DNA from 2 places in the Leisingera sp. NJS204 genome. Region 2 is predicted to be linked to the other one. Evidence: riboswitches for the same ligand, from Rfam matches in the RefSeq annotation. Region 2 holds a riboswitch; the other holds the start of a gene.
What was found. Region 2 has a riboswitch for cobalamin ahead of ETW24_RS23700 (CbtB domain-containing protein). Riboswitches for the same ligand answer to the same signal wherever they lie in the genome.
Positions count from the first base shown of each region.

Region 1: it holds a riboswitch for cobalamin, as region 2 does, so the genes downstream of both, ETW24_RS16860 (aromatic ring-hydroxylating oxygenase subunit alpha) here and ETW24_RS23700 (CbtB domain-containing protein) in region 2, are expected to answer to the same signal.

Region 1 is NZ_CP035417.1:3,471,761-3,478,876, forward strand. It holds gene ETW24_RS16855 (hybrid-cluster NAD(P)-dependent oxidoreductase) at 1-74, opposite strand, end outside; gene ETW24_RS16860 (aromatic ring-hydroxylating oxygenase subunit alpha) at 79-1,314, opposite strand; cobalamin riboswitch at 1,420-1,621, opposite strand; gene ETW24_RS16865 (dihydrofolate reductase family protein) at 1,894-2,430, shown strand; gene ETW24_RS16870 (TetR/AcrR family transcriptional regulator) at 2,434-2,985, shown strand; gene ETW24_RS16875 (DUF1523 family protein) at 3,059-3,703, opposite strand; gene ETW24_RS16880 (hypothetical protein) at 3,714-3,980, opposite strand; gene ETW24_RS16885 (DUF6638 family protein) at 3,981-5,342, opposite strand; gene ETW24_RS16890 (hypothetical protein) at 5,454-6,218, opposite strand; gene ETW24_RS16895 (AAA family ATPase) at 6,215-7,116, opposite strand, start outside.
Region 2 is NZ_CP035423.1:13,172-20,287, forward strand. It holds gene ETW24_RS23690 (hypothetical protein) at 49-552, opposite strand; gene ETW24_RS23695 (CbtA family protein) at 618-1,316, opposite strand; gene ETW24_RS23700 (CbtB domain-containing protein) at 1,321-1,491, opposite strand; cobalamin riboswitch at 1,526-1,728, opposite strand; gene ETW24_RS25140 (DUF1636 domain-containing protein) at 1,892-2,227, opposite strand; gene ETW24_RS23710 (hypothetical protein) at 3,063-3,455, shown strand; gene ETW24_RS23715 (hypothetical protein) at 3,538-3,762, shown strand; gene ETW24_RS23720 (TolC family protein) at 3,762-5,228, shown strand; partial or broken gene ETW24_RS23725 (multicopper oxidase family protein) at 5,243-6,600, shown strand; gene ETW24_RS23730 (copper-binding protein) at 6,642-7,116, shown strand, end outside.

The DNA.
Region 1 (7,116 bases), on a different replicon from region 2:
ACGCATTCCAGCATCTCGTCGTCCTTCCACGCCAGGGTTTCGTCCAGAGTCTCAAAATTGGCCTGCAATCCCATGATCTTACTCCGCCGCAATCAGATGGCGGCCGGTCAGCGCACGGGTCAGGTGTTCAGCATACCAGTTGGAGAACTGGATGACGCCGCTTTCCTGCACCTCGGAATAGGGACCGGGTTCATAGGCGGGGGAGTTGATGCCTTGCTGGTTGTCTTCGACCACAATGCGATCCTCGTCATTGGTCGCCATCCAGACCTCGGTCAGGCGCTTGATGTCGTAATCCTGGCCCTCGACCGCATCTTTGTGCACCAGCCATTTGGTGGTGACTTCGGTTTCGGTCGGGCTGATCGGAGTGACCCGGAACACGAGGGAATGATCCGGCAGGAAGTGGTTCCAGGTGGTCGGATAGTGGAACTTCAGCAGCGTGCCGGCATCCGCAAAGGGCACCCGGCCCAGCGGCTTGGCCACTGCCGCTTTGCCGTCCATGGTGTAGCTTTCCGCGCCCTCATTCAGCGGCATCCGCGCCAGCCGGTGCTGGCCGCGCGCATCCATGCTGAACTGCGCCGGGCAGCCTGCCGCTTCAATCCGGTCAAAGTGCTTTTGCAGATGCGGCGGGGTCTCGCCGCCCTCAACCCCAGTGACCGAAGGGTCCTCGGGGAAGGTCCGGCACAACGACGGGTGGTTGCCGCCGCAGTGGTAGCACTCGCGGTTGTTCTCCCAGACCAACTTCCAGTTGCCGTTCTCGATGATCGAGCTTTCAAAGGCCACCTTGGCATTGCCCAGATCATGCGGCTCCAGGTAGGGGCGGGCGACGTCGGCGAAGGCATCGAAGTCCGGCGCCTCATCCGCCAGGCAGATGTAGATCAGCCCGGCCAGGTCGCGGCAATGCACCGGCTTCAGCCCGTGTTTGGAGGCATCGAAATCCGGCCCCATGTCACGCGCCCACAGCAGTTTGCCGTCCAGCTCGTAGGTCCACTGGTGGTAAGGGCAGACCAGCTTGGGCGAATTGCCCTTTTTCGCCTTGCACACAACCGAACCGCGGTGGCGGCAGGCGTTGTGGAAAGCACGCACTTCGCCATCAGTGCCACGCACGATGATGACGTTATACGACCCCACCTGATGGGTCACATAATTGCCCGTTTTCGGCACTTCGCAGGCGGGAATGGCAAACAGCCACTCGCGGTAGAAGATCTGCCGCATGTCCAGATCCAAAACACCCGGATCGGTGTAGAACACCTGTTCCAGAGAATGGTTTTTCTGCCGCGCCATCAGCTTGGCCAGAATTTCGCTGTCGTGAAGCATCTGCTTCTCTCCTCTGCCGCATCCCCGCGGCGTGTTGGCTTGGGTGCAGGCATAGGCAAAGGGATTGCGGACACGCGCCGCAACCGCCCCGCCGCCGTCCGCGGTTGACGTTTTCATGGCAAGGCTGGTTTCCGGACTGTCCCGGGGCCGCTTTGGCGGCGGGGCCTGGCACCTTCCCGAAGCCTTTGGCTTCAGTGGTTGTTTGCCATGCCTTGCCCGGGGTCACCGTTGCGGGGGCAGTGCCGGAGTTTCACCAGCTTCCCAATTCTCCGCCCCGAAGGACGGCACCTTGCTATCTGCGGTATTGCCTGAAAAATTTCCCGCCATCGGAAACAAAACCGACCCGGCGAAACCGGAATAAGACATGCAGGTTTGCCGCGCCGGGCGGGACAGGGATGTCCAGAAACTCAAACCGGCATCCGCCGGCCCGTTTGCGGCAAGCGCTTATCTTTCATGCGGTTACCCGCGGCTGATCCCACCGAATCGATTCGCACGCAGTGAATCTTGCGTCAGCCCCTTGGAACGCGGCATGCGGTTAATTATATTCCGTATAATTAACCGCATGCACAGGAGAACCCGATGACCACCGGCCACGTCTTCATCGCCACCAGCCTCGACGGCTTTGTGGCCCGCCAGGACCATTCGCTGGATTGGCTGCACAAACAGCCTGTTGCCGAAGATGACGATGGCGGCTTTGCCGCCTTCATGGACAGCGTCGACGGGCTGGTCATGGGAACCGGATCGTTGCGCACCCTGCTCGGGTTCGGCCAATGGCCCTACAGCAAACCTGTTGTGGTCCTCAGCAGCAGCCTGACCGAACAGGACATTCCCGAGGAGCTGAAGGACAAGGTGCGCCTCAGCACCGCCGCGCCCGCAGACCTTATGCAGGAGCTGCAAGAAGAGGGCTGGACCCGCGCCTATATCGACGGCGGACGGATGGTGCAGTCCTTCCTGCGCCAGGGGCTTATCGCCGATCTGACCATCACAACGGTCCCGATTCTGATCGGCAGCGGCATTCCGCTGTTCGGCAGCCTGGACCGGGACATCGACCTCCAGGTGGCAAGCTCCCGCATCCTGCCCACCGGCATGGTCCAGACCACGTTCCGGGTAGCCTGACCAATGCCCCCGCGCATGGGCCGCCCGCCCAGGGGCAGCCGGACCCTCAGCAAGGATGATGTGCTGAAAACGGCCCTGCAGCTGCTCGATGAGGGCGGCAGCAAGGCCCTCACCTTCAAAGCACTGGCAAAGGCGCTTGGCGTCACCCCGATGGCCGTTGCCCATCACGCCGGAACCAAGGACGAGATGATTGCATCCCTCGTCGCCATTGCGTTTGCAGGTTCAGACACCCCGTCAGAAGCGGCAACGCCCAAACTGCGGCTGCGCGACCTGATGACACGCTATTGCGCCCAGGTGACCAAGCATCCGGAGCTTGCAAAGTGCATCCTGGAAAACCCGGCCCTGATCGGCCCCTCCCTGACCGGGCTGACCCGGCTGATCGAGGCGGAAATCACCGCCGCAGACGTATCTGGCGCAGAGGCCCGCACCATTCTCTGCCTGCTGGTGGATTACACACACGGTTTCGCCTTTGCTGCCGCCGCGGCACCACGCGGGGCGCTTTCGGCTGGCGATTTCACCCCGGCGCTGGATTGGGTGCTCGACCGTATCGAATAAAAAAAAGCGGGCCCGTTCAGGCCCGCGCATCCGTTTGCAAGTTTCAGAGCCGCCCGGTCCGCGGCCCCTCTCGTCACTTCGACTTCCAGCTGTCCAGCCAGCGCCGGAACCGCCCCCTGCGCTCGGCAAGCGCATCGCCGGCGGCATACAGGCTGTCTTCGACATTCTCGACCATCGGATCGATCCGCGCCCGGCGGAAGCGGCGCCAGCGCACATAGACGGCCCAGAACACCGCCGCCAGAAGCACCAGAACAATGATCGTGAACCAGTTGGTTGGCTTGTCCTCCGGTCCCGCAACCGGGTTGATCGTCACCGCGTTGGGAAAGACCGACAGGAATTCATTGCGCCAGCCGTAGTGCATCACCGCCACCCATTCCGGGTTCGCCTTGGTTGAGATGCTGTCATTGGCATCCGTATACAGATTGGCCGTATCGAACTTGAAATAGGGCGGCCAATTCCAGCCGGTATCCTCATTCCGGTACACGATATTGCGGCCATTGGGGCGCACCGCCTGGATGAACTGCACATCGCGGTTGATCAGCTCCGCCGACTGGTCATCCGGCTGCGACCAGAAAACCCTCGTCCAGTCGTTCAGCTCCTGCCGCTCCTCATAGGTATTGACGATCCGCACCACATCGTACTGCGGCAGCGTATAATGCAGAAAGGCCCCGAACAGCACCCAGATGGTGATCAGGAAAGCCCATTTGATGAAACGCATCTGCTGCACCTCACATGAAGTTAATGACATAGACCAGAAACGCCAGCGCCCCCAGCGGAATGATATAGACCAGCAGGATCAGCTTGCGCCGGAACGAGCGGTCGTATTGTTTCAGCCCCCGCTGGATGAAGGCGGAGCGGTCGCCGGTCAACCCCTTCTCTTTCCAGCGGCGTTTCAGTTTCGCCCGCCGCACCTCACGCGAATAAAGCGACACCGTGCCATAGGCCACGGTCAGCACCACCAGCAGGATCAGGATCAGGCGAAAAAAACCGAACATTCAGCGGTCCCTTACCCGGCTGACCGCGCCCCAGGGGCCGACCCGATCGACCATCCCCTTGCGCTGCACCCGCGGCAGCTTGGGCAGACGGCCCTGCATATCCGGCTCATGCCCGAACAGCGCGGCGCGCGCGCCGGCCTTGTCCACCGCATACTCCCGCGCCAGGAACTCAGCCGCATAGGCCTTTTTCGTCTCCGGCCAGCCCCGGTACTGGCGGTAGAATTCTTCCTTGTGGCAGATAAACATCTGGCGGAAGTCATGCGGGCACAGCTCCGCCAGCAGCATATTCACCAAGTCCCGCTGGGCAGTGTCCGACGCCCGCAAGGAATAGAAATAGGCCGGATGGTCCGAGCGGATCTTCGGCCATTTGCCGCCCCCCTCGGCCCAGCGCACCAGCGCCGCCAGCCCCTCGAACTCCGCCGGCAGCTCATCCGCATGCCGCGCCGCCATCCGCCGCAGGTCACCGCGCGACAGGCCAGTGAGGTCCCGGCCCTTCCCGGTCAGCACGCTCACCGCCAGGAACCCCATTTTCTGCCGCAGGATCGCCGCGCCATCGACGCCGCGCGACCGGATCACCGGCTCTGCCAGCCCGTTCAGTTCCAGAAACTTGGCAATCCCATTGCGCTCGCTCAGATCAAACACGCGGGCCAGCGGCACGTCCTCGGGCTTTGCTCCGCTGGCAATCACCGCCGGGTGCTCAACGTCCTGAAACACATAAAGCCCGCCGAAATGCGCAGTCCAGAAGTTCGACTGCTCAAAGACCTCATGCTCCAGATGCACCGGATTGCGGGTCACATCGCCGGTCTTTGCAGATGTCTGGATCATCTCCCCGATCAGCGCGTCATCGAACCAGGCATCCTCATGCGTTTTGAACCGCTCCACCAGCTCCGCCAGATGGTCCGCATGGCGCAGGGTACCCTTGGTGGTATCCGCCTCGATCCGCACCTGCCGGATGTCGAACAACTTGGCCGCAGAGGGCACCTCAAACACTGAATTCACCAGCTCGCCTGCCACCGCATCCGTCGCCGTCAGCGCAAACAACTGGCGTTCATTGACCTCGATGAACCGCCGCAAGATGTCCCGGCTGGTCGAGAATTTCACGTGCAGCAGCGGGCAGCGTTTCTGCTCGGTCGACAGCAGAATGAACTGCCGGTTCACGCCTGCATGGTTCAGATAGTGATCATCCCCCAGCTCATCCCCGATTTCTGGTGAGTAGCCCGAGATATCGACGTGGAAATCGGTGAGCTGCGTGGCCTTGCCGGTCAGATGCTTCAGCGCGCGATTGTACCGCTCCACCAGCGCGGGCGAGGCCACATGGAAGAGATTGCCGAACATCAGGCCATGCTGGATGAGGCGTTTCATGTATTGCTCCTATCCGTATTACGGTAGCGATGCGCCCGCCCTGGGGGGCGGGTCGGGCGCGTCGCGGCTTCGCCGCGGAGCCGAACGGCCTATGATTTGCACCAAACGGTTTCAGATCGCCTCCTCCACAATTATTAGAGGAACCTTCTGTTCCCCCGCTCCTGCAATCATTCCTGGTCTGAGTTCAAGTTCAATCCACTGCCAACTCGGTTGCTCACGGCCTTTGAATACAAACTCCTGCAAAAACTCATCGAACAAGGGCATCAGTGCCTTTGATGCTCTCAAAATCCATGAGACCCAGTCCGCAAAAGCTGGCAAGCGCTCCCCCTTCGGCCTGCTGCCGACCGTTCGGTTGAAACATCCAGCGAAAACCACTTCTTCACCAAAAGGAAAGTACGAATTTGCGTCTCGTTCGTCGAAGTAAAAACTTGTGGATGCTGCCGTAGAAACATGCCCTAAGTGCTTTTTCTTGATGTGGCTAACATTAAGGTGGTTGGTAGTTTCATGTCTAAAATTCCTGACGATGGACTTCAGGGCAACACCCCCGCCTTCAAGCAATTTTTCTTTTGCCTTCGTCAGAAAGTCCTTCAGAGCTACATCTTCGATTTTGACGTCTAATTCATCCGACAGTTCAAAGATTTTTGCTGACCAGATGCGAAGAACCAAATTCTGCTGAATAGAAATGGCTGAATCAACATCCTCGTTCCCAGTCGTCCTGAATTTACAACTATCGTACATCCGCCATAAAGCGTTAACCTCGCTGATAGCGAAGCTCAAAGCCGCCAAGACTGCAATCGTTTCCTCGGGGAGGTTCTGAATACTACTCTTGGGTATATCCAATTTCCGTACCCGGCGTACATTTTTCGTACTACTCACCCCTTCCCCTCCAGATACCGCCGTTTGGCCTCTTCCTGCCGCCCGAAGTCGCGCACCATATTCTCGATTGCCACCTCATCCGACTTGTCGGCATAGCGGAACTCGCTGTCGGCGTAGCGGTTGATCTCCTGCACCACCATGTCGACCGTGATCGGCACCCGCAGCTCCGCAATCATCGCGGATTTGGTCTCGTAATCCTTGAACAGGAACAGCTCCGGGTTCTCCATCCATTCATCCGGCAGCTCGAAATCCATCGCCCGGACCTTGACCGCATCGGTGATGTTCTTGATCGCCCGCCCGGTGAAGCGTTCATCCGCGGCTTGGATCGCCTTCAGATAGGTGCCGAGCTTGGCCAGATCATCCAGCTCTCCGAGCTGATCCTGCACCCGGCCAAAGACCTCTGCCAGTCCCGGTTCCTGCGGGCGGTTGTAGGCCTCGAAGGACCGCGCGACCGCCTTCCTGATTTCCTGCGCACCGTACAGATCATGCTCCCCCAGCGGGATCGCATGGTTCTTGCCCATCAAGAGCGTCAGGATGTCGATGTAATCCTCCCGCGTCTGCGGCCCATCCACCAGGAACCGTGCGCCCGCCCGCTGGCGCAGCGCGTCGTCCACATTCTCCGGATAGTTGGAGAACATGCCAAAGGTGCAATTGCCCCGCACCACGGTATTGGCGCCGGCAAAGGCCTCCATGAACACCGCCGTTACCTCCTGCTGGCCTGCGCTGGACTGCCGGTCGCCGCGTTTTCCTGCGATCTGGTCAATGTCGTCGATGGTGCCAAAGCCGATGACGCCGGGGTCGATCACGTTCTGAATGAACGATTTGGCGTTCTGGCCCGATTTACCCTGATAGCTGTCGATATTGTCGATGCCGAAATTCTGATAGCGGAAGGCATAGC
Region 2 (7,116 bases):
TGCGGCAAAATAGGGCAGAGAGCCCTTTCTATCGAGCGAACGCTGCAGTCAGGAGCCATCACCGCCCGCTGGGACGCTGGTCTTCGCTTCCAACGGCTCCCCCTCCACCTGCAACGTCTTGTGGCTGTTGGTGTTGAGCGAGACCTTCACTTCTGCCCCTTCGGGCAGGGCTGGGATATGCATCCAGTTTGCATAGAGCCGAGCGAGTTTCTCGCCGTTCACATAGACATGCGCGTGGCCTTCGCCGTCCACGTCCGCGGAGGAGGCGTTTTGAGGTGCAAAGCGGAAGTTCTGCGGCGTGACTTGCAGGTTCCAGCCTGCCATCGGGTCCTTGTGCAGCTGGATGGCGACGCCGGGGGCATCGGGGCCTGCCGCTAGGCTGACAGCTTGGGAATGGTCATGGGCGGTCATTTCACCATGGCCGCCGCCGAAGTGGTCAGCGCTGCCATGCTCATGGCCATCGAAGGTGACGCCATTGCCGGCTGCGATCACGAAGCCGGCACCGCCGCCAAAGATCAGGCCTATGGCAAAAAGAGCAAGAGAGCGGGACATATCGGTATCCTCGGAAAAGAGTTTCCCCGCCGGGCGAACCCGGCGGGGATCAGGCTGGGCCAGTATCAGGCGGCGGCTTCTGCGCGCTTGCCTTCGGTTTGCCAGAAGTAGCCGGCAAAGCTGCCCAAGAGCACCCAGGCGGCCATGCCGACGCCAAAGGCGCGGGCGGCAAACAGGGCGCCGATCTCTGTCGGAACCGGGCCGGTGAAGCTTTCGGGCTCAGGCGCGCCGATTACATGCGGCGCCAGCAGCAGCAGGGCTGCGACGGTATAGCCCGCCAAGCTGCCGCCATAGGCAATCAGCCACATGGCAACGCCCGCGGCGGCCACAGTTGCCCCCCACCAGATCTGACGCGCACCGACATCGGCGGCGGCCACGCCCGGAACTTCCGGCGCCAGCGTCAGGCCGGGCGCGAAGTGGAAGGTGATGAAACCCGCCAGGCCCCATAGAATACCGGTGCGCGCGTTGATCTCGTGGCCCTGGCGTTCAGCCACCGACATCAGCGCCGCCATCACCAGCGCATAGCCGGTGTAGGTCAGCATGGTGAAGATGATGCTGAGCCCGTCACGCATCGGTTCGGCAAACATGCCGGGCAGGTCGGGATGGGCCGTCACCGCTTCGGCACCAAAATGCACCAGCTCTCCTGATTCATAAAGCTCAGCGTGCAGCAGCACGGGCTGCACGAAAACGAGCTGCAGCAGGGCGGTAATCAGCCCTGCTGCAGCGCCAGCGAACAGGCCGCTGGTCAGAATGCGACTGAACATGGCCTTAGTGGCAGGGGAAGCCAGTTGCGTGGCGCACATCATGCGCGGCGTCGTGCAGGGCAGATGCCTGAACATGGCCGGTCAGCGTGATGATCCCGAAACCCAGAACCACTGCAAACAGTGCCGGAAGAACACTGGTGCCAGCGGCGGAAGCCTTAAGCGTCTTGGTCGTCATTTTTAGTCCTCCTTACCGTCACACCCGACGGTACAAGTTGCGTTACCACACGGCCGGTCTCCTGACTCGCGGGTCGCTGCTGCCATCCTCCTTCCCGGCCTTGGCCAGTGGATATTGGAAGGCCGCTCGCCGCTCACAGTCGCGGGGGCGGTTGAGGCTTCGGTGCCGCGATTTGGTCCACCGTCCTCATTCCCGTTTCAGTCCCAGTGCTTAGGCACCATCAGACACCGTATCATGTGGTAATGCCCCGTGCGGCTGAGTCCGGTCAAGGATGATTCCGCCAATTTAAAACACGTCAGCGTCATGCACGGGCGGAAACCGGAAGGCAGGAACCCCTGATAATTTCCAATTTCTCGGCAAAAAACTGCTGGATCTCTTTGTCCTGCCGGCAGCAAGCGGTTCAGTCCAGATCCGCAGGGATGCGGGCGATCACCTTAAACCGCAGTCGGCCCAGCGGCCTGGCATCGGCAAAATTGCCATCCGGGCTAACCTCATACATCCGCAGGAAGGTCAGGATGTCCGGCAGGTCACCCGCGGTGATTTCCCCGAATAGATAGGCGGTCTTCCCGCTTTGCCGCATAGCTAGGGTTTGCGGCCGCTTGCAACCGGACATACATTCCACCTGCTGCAGCCTTACTTTTCCTCCCGAAGCCTCCAAAGCCGCGGCGACCTGCCCAAAAAAGGCAGGGTCTGCGTCGCGGCAAGTTCGGCATAAGGTGAGTGTGGGCAGGCTCATGCGCCGGGCAGGTCCTCAATCGAGCGATCTTCGTTGGAAACCTACGTCCCGTGGTACCATGCAAGCTTGGCTTCAATACCAATTTTGACGCTGAATTTCCTAAAGAGTCCATAGTTAGTTTTGAGGCAAATGTGCTTGGGGCAGCTTGCTGACGCAAGTCGCTCGAATGCTTTTTGTCCAAAACTTCGCCGCGCGGACCACTGAGGCGGATAAACCGTAGAATCAAGGCTTTGCGAAGTATCGCGAGCGGGCCACATCATCCGCACTGCGAGTTAGAACTGTTGCCCTCTGAAAGCAGTCTTAGGGGTGGAAAACACTGCCTTCCCATTCCCTCGCAACCGCAGCAAGGATTGAACAGCCGCGGCGACGGGTGGTTTCGTTGCGCACCCTACCAGTTCAAACAGCACGCAGCGAATGGCGGCAGCTTCAAGCGTTCACACTTCGGATCATTATCTCGATCTCTCTTGGATTTATCAGAAGCAAAGGGCAAACCGACCACGGTCCTGGCGACAACTGAGCCTATGCGGGAGTTGCCCGAAACCGGCCTGCGCCGGGTATCGCTGACAATCTTCCTAAGCTTGCAGGATCACCGAAGCAGGCGTTTCAGCAGCCACAGGCTTGACCACTCTGCCGAACTGTTCAGCCAACGAATCGTCACTTTCGATAAGTCTTATCAGACTTAGCCCTCCTGCGCAGGAAGGTTTGCTTCGCGTTGTAGTCGCATACGATCCGACAGGGAACTTCGAGGAAAACGCTTCTGAAATGCTCAAATTCGTGCGCTGAATACATCATTGCCATCTTGACGCGGACTGCTCCGGTGCTGTGCAATACCCGCATGATGTTTCTGGCACGTATCTTCCGGCTGATCAGGGTCGCCGCTGCTTTTGCGGTAGTTCTTGTGTTGGGATTTTCGTTGCCATCCGCTGCGCATTCTGTCGCGGGCCATCATAGCAATGCAGCGATGTCGCACGACGGACAAAGCCATACTGCCTCCTTTGTGGCCGGCGTAACGCATAAGGCTTCCCATATTGCCGAAAACGATGGTCAAGACACTGCGCAATACACCGCTGATGCCGGAAACTGCTGCGCGGGCGCCTGTATGGCCCTTGCAATACTTTCTTTGCAGCCTGATGCCGCTTTTGTTCAGCAGCCTGTCCGTTGGGTGATGGCTTCCGCGCAGCTGCCGTCTCAGGATCGTGTGAAGGTCCTGCGTCCTCCTAGATCCTGAAAATCTGACCCGCAGAAGCGGTAATTAAAGCCGTTCTGTGCCTAAGCGCAGAACCACTACAGATTATTCTCAGGAAAAACAGATGAAATCTCCTTTTCTGGCCGGGGCATGCGCCCTGCTGCTGGGGGCGTGTGCCGCTGATCCAGCAGCGCTGCCCGATACCGCAGCGTTGCAAAGGGTTGCTGCGCAATCCGGCCCTTACCGTACCCTGAATTATCAGTCTCCCCTCTCGGGCTATGAACGCCAAGAACCCAGCGGCCCGGTTTCCTGGCGTGGCGTCAATGATCAGCAGCAGGAGGACCACTGATGAGGATCAGAGTTTGGCGCGCCGTGCTGGCGTCGCCCGTGGTACTTGCTGCCTGCTCGGCCGCTGTACCGGAGAAGTACACCAGCCCGCAGGCCGGATTTCAGGAAGTGGCCAGTCAGACTTCGGCGGTCATCGGCAAACGCACGGCCTTTGCGCAAACACAGGCGGAAAACGAGGCTTTGGCCAAGGAAGTCCGCAGCCTCGTGCAGGGCAAGACGATCTCCGCCGACACAGCGGTGCAAGCGGCGCTTTTGAACAACAAAGGATTGCAGGCATCTTATGCTGCAGTCGGGCTGTCGGCGGCGGAGGCCTGGCAGCAGATGACGCCGGAGAACCCGGTGGTGTCGATCGGCCTGTTGGGGATCGGGGCGCCTGAACTGGGCCTGTACCGGGCGCTGGAATCCACCATCGCCGTGAACCTGCTGGACGTGAAGACGCGCAAGCAGCGCATCGCTGTGGCCGAGGCCCAGTTCCAGCAGGCCCAGCTGAACGCGGTGAACGATACCTTGGCGCTGGCCGGGCAGACCCGGCAGGCCTGGATCACTGCCGTGGCGGCCTTTGAACGGCTGAGTTATCTGCGACAGGCCAGCGAGACTGCGGCAGCAGGGGCAGAGCTGGCGAGCCAGCTAGGCAGGACCGGCGCGCTGAACAAGGCGGGGCAGGCGCGGGAATTTGCCTTCAATGCCGAACTGGCAGGCCAAGTCGCCAGAGCCCGTCTGGAAGCAAAGCTCGCCAAGGAAGAGCTGACGCGGCTGATGGGCCTGTGGGGCAGCGATGCCAACTACTACGTGCCCGATGCTCTGCCATCCTTGCCAAAGTCTTTGCCCAAAGTGTCCTCCATCGAGCAGGCAGCTCTGAAGAACCGGGTGGATTTGCAGGTCGCCAAGCTTGGACTTGAGGCGCAGGCCCGGGCCTTTGGACTGACGGACCGGACCCGGCTGGTGACGGATCTGGAACTGATTGCAGGCTTTGAGGCGGAGCGCGAGCGCGAGGACGGAGTGACCAACACCGAGACCCTTCCACAATTGGAGCTGGAGTTTGCCATCCCGGTATTTGACACCGGCAAGGCGCGGATGCGCAAGGCGGAGCTGTCTTATATGCAAGCGGCCAATGCCTTGGCTGAACGGGCGGTGAATGTCCGTTCCGAAGCCCGCAGCGCAGAACTAGCCTACCACTCCTCTTACGAAATCGCCCGTCACTATCGTGACGTGCTGGTGCCGCTACGCAGGTCTATCGAGGAGGAAGGGCTGCTCAGCTACAACGGCATGATCACCAATACCTTCGAACTGCTGACCGACGTTCGCGAAAAGCTGGCGAGCTCGCTGGAGGCTGCCAATGCCAAACGTGACTTCTGGTTGGCGCAGGCGAATGTAGGTGCCGCGATCTACGGCGGAGGCGGAGGCGCTGGCTCGGCCCCCCAAGGCGGCGGTGGAGAGATTGCCGGTGGCGGCGGCGCAGGCCATTGAAAGGAACGAATGAAATGATGAATCGACGTCAATTGCTTGGAGCCGGCGCTGCGGGTGCTGCGCTGGTTTCTGGTCAAGCGTGGGGCAAGACCTCGAACATGGGCCTGCCCGAAGCCGCCAGCATGGACACTGCGGCCACTCAGCCACCGTTACCTCCCTCTGTTGGGCCGGACTACAACCCGGTAGTCACGCTGAACGGCTGGACCCTGCCGTTCCGGATGAACAACGGGGTGAAGGAGTTTCACCTGGTGGCGGAACCGGTCGAGCGCGAGCTGGCCGAAGGCATGACCGCGCATCTGTGGGGCTACAACGGCCAGTCCACCGGTCCCACCATCGAAGCAGTGGAGGGCGACCGGGTCCGCATCTTCGTGACCAACAAACTGCCGGAGCATACTTCGGTACATTGGCACGGGTTGATCCTGCCGTCAGGCATGGACGGGGTCGGCGGTCTCAGCCATCCGGGCATCCCGCCGGGCAAAACCTTTGTCTACGAGTTCGACCTGACCAAATCCGGCACGTTCATGTACCATCCGCATGCCGACGAGATGGTACAGATGGCCATGGGCATGATGGGCATGTTCATCGTGCACCCCAAGGATCCGGCCTTCATGCCAGTGGATCGGGATTTCCTGATCATGCTCAATGCCTTCGACATCGATCCAGGCTCTTATGTGCCGCGGGTGATGGAGATGACGGACTTCAACTTGTGGACCTGGAACAGCCGGATTTTCCCGGATATTGACCCGTTGGTAGTCAACCAGGGCGACCGGGTGCGGGTGCGCACCGGCAACCTGACGATGACCAACCACCCGATCCACATGCACGGCTACGACTTCGAGGTCACCTGCACCGATGGCGGTTGGGTTCCCGAAAGCGCCCGCTGGCCCGAGGTGTCGATTGACATCCCCGTCGGCGCCATGCGCGCCTATGAGTTTGACGCGGTGCATCCGGGCGACTGGGCGATCCACTGCCACAAGTCGCACCACACGATGAACGCGATGGGCCACGACGTGCCGACCTTCATCGGCACCGACAAGCGCAAGTTGACCGGCCAGATCCGCAACCTTCAGCCCGAATACATGCCGATGGGAACCGCCGGCATGGCCGACATGGGCGAGATGTCGATGCCGCTGCCCGACAACACCGTACCTATGATGGCCGGCTGGGGACCGATGGCCCGCTCGAGATGGGCGGCATGTTCTCGGTCGTGAAGGTGCGCGAAGGCATTGAAGCAAACGACTACAGCGATCCTGGCTGGTACGAAAACCCTCCCGGCACCCAGGCCTATGAATGGACCGGTGAACTGCCCGACTTTGCACGCGCCGATAACGCGCAAACCCGCATTACCCCAAAACCCACCGCCAAGGGCTGACCAGCCATTGGACCCCAACCAAACCTGACGAGGAGACAGATATGAACAAGATTCTATCGGCAGCCATTCTTGGCGCTCTAGCCGCTGCACCGGCCTTTGCCGCCGGCACCCACGGCGGCGGCCATCATGACGAAATGGAGGTCGGCAAGCCCGGAGAGGCAGCCCATGCAGACCGCGAAATCGCTGTCACCATGAAGGAAACCGACGACGGTGAGATGATTTTCGAACCCTCCGGTTTTTCCTTTACCAAGGGCGAAACCATCAAGTTCGTGATCACCAACGCCGGCGAGCTGGAGCATGAATTCGTGCTGGATACGGCCGAGCGAAATGTCCACCACAAAGAGCTCATGGCCAAAATGGACATGGAACATGACGACCCGAATTCGGTGCGTCTGGACGCGGGTGCAACAGGAGAAATTATCTGGACCTTCTCCAATCTCGGCACATTCGAGTTCGCTTGCCTGATCCCCGGCCATTATGAGTCCGGCATGCATGGGCCGGTCGCGGTGCTCGAAG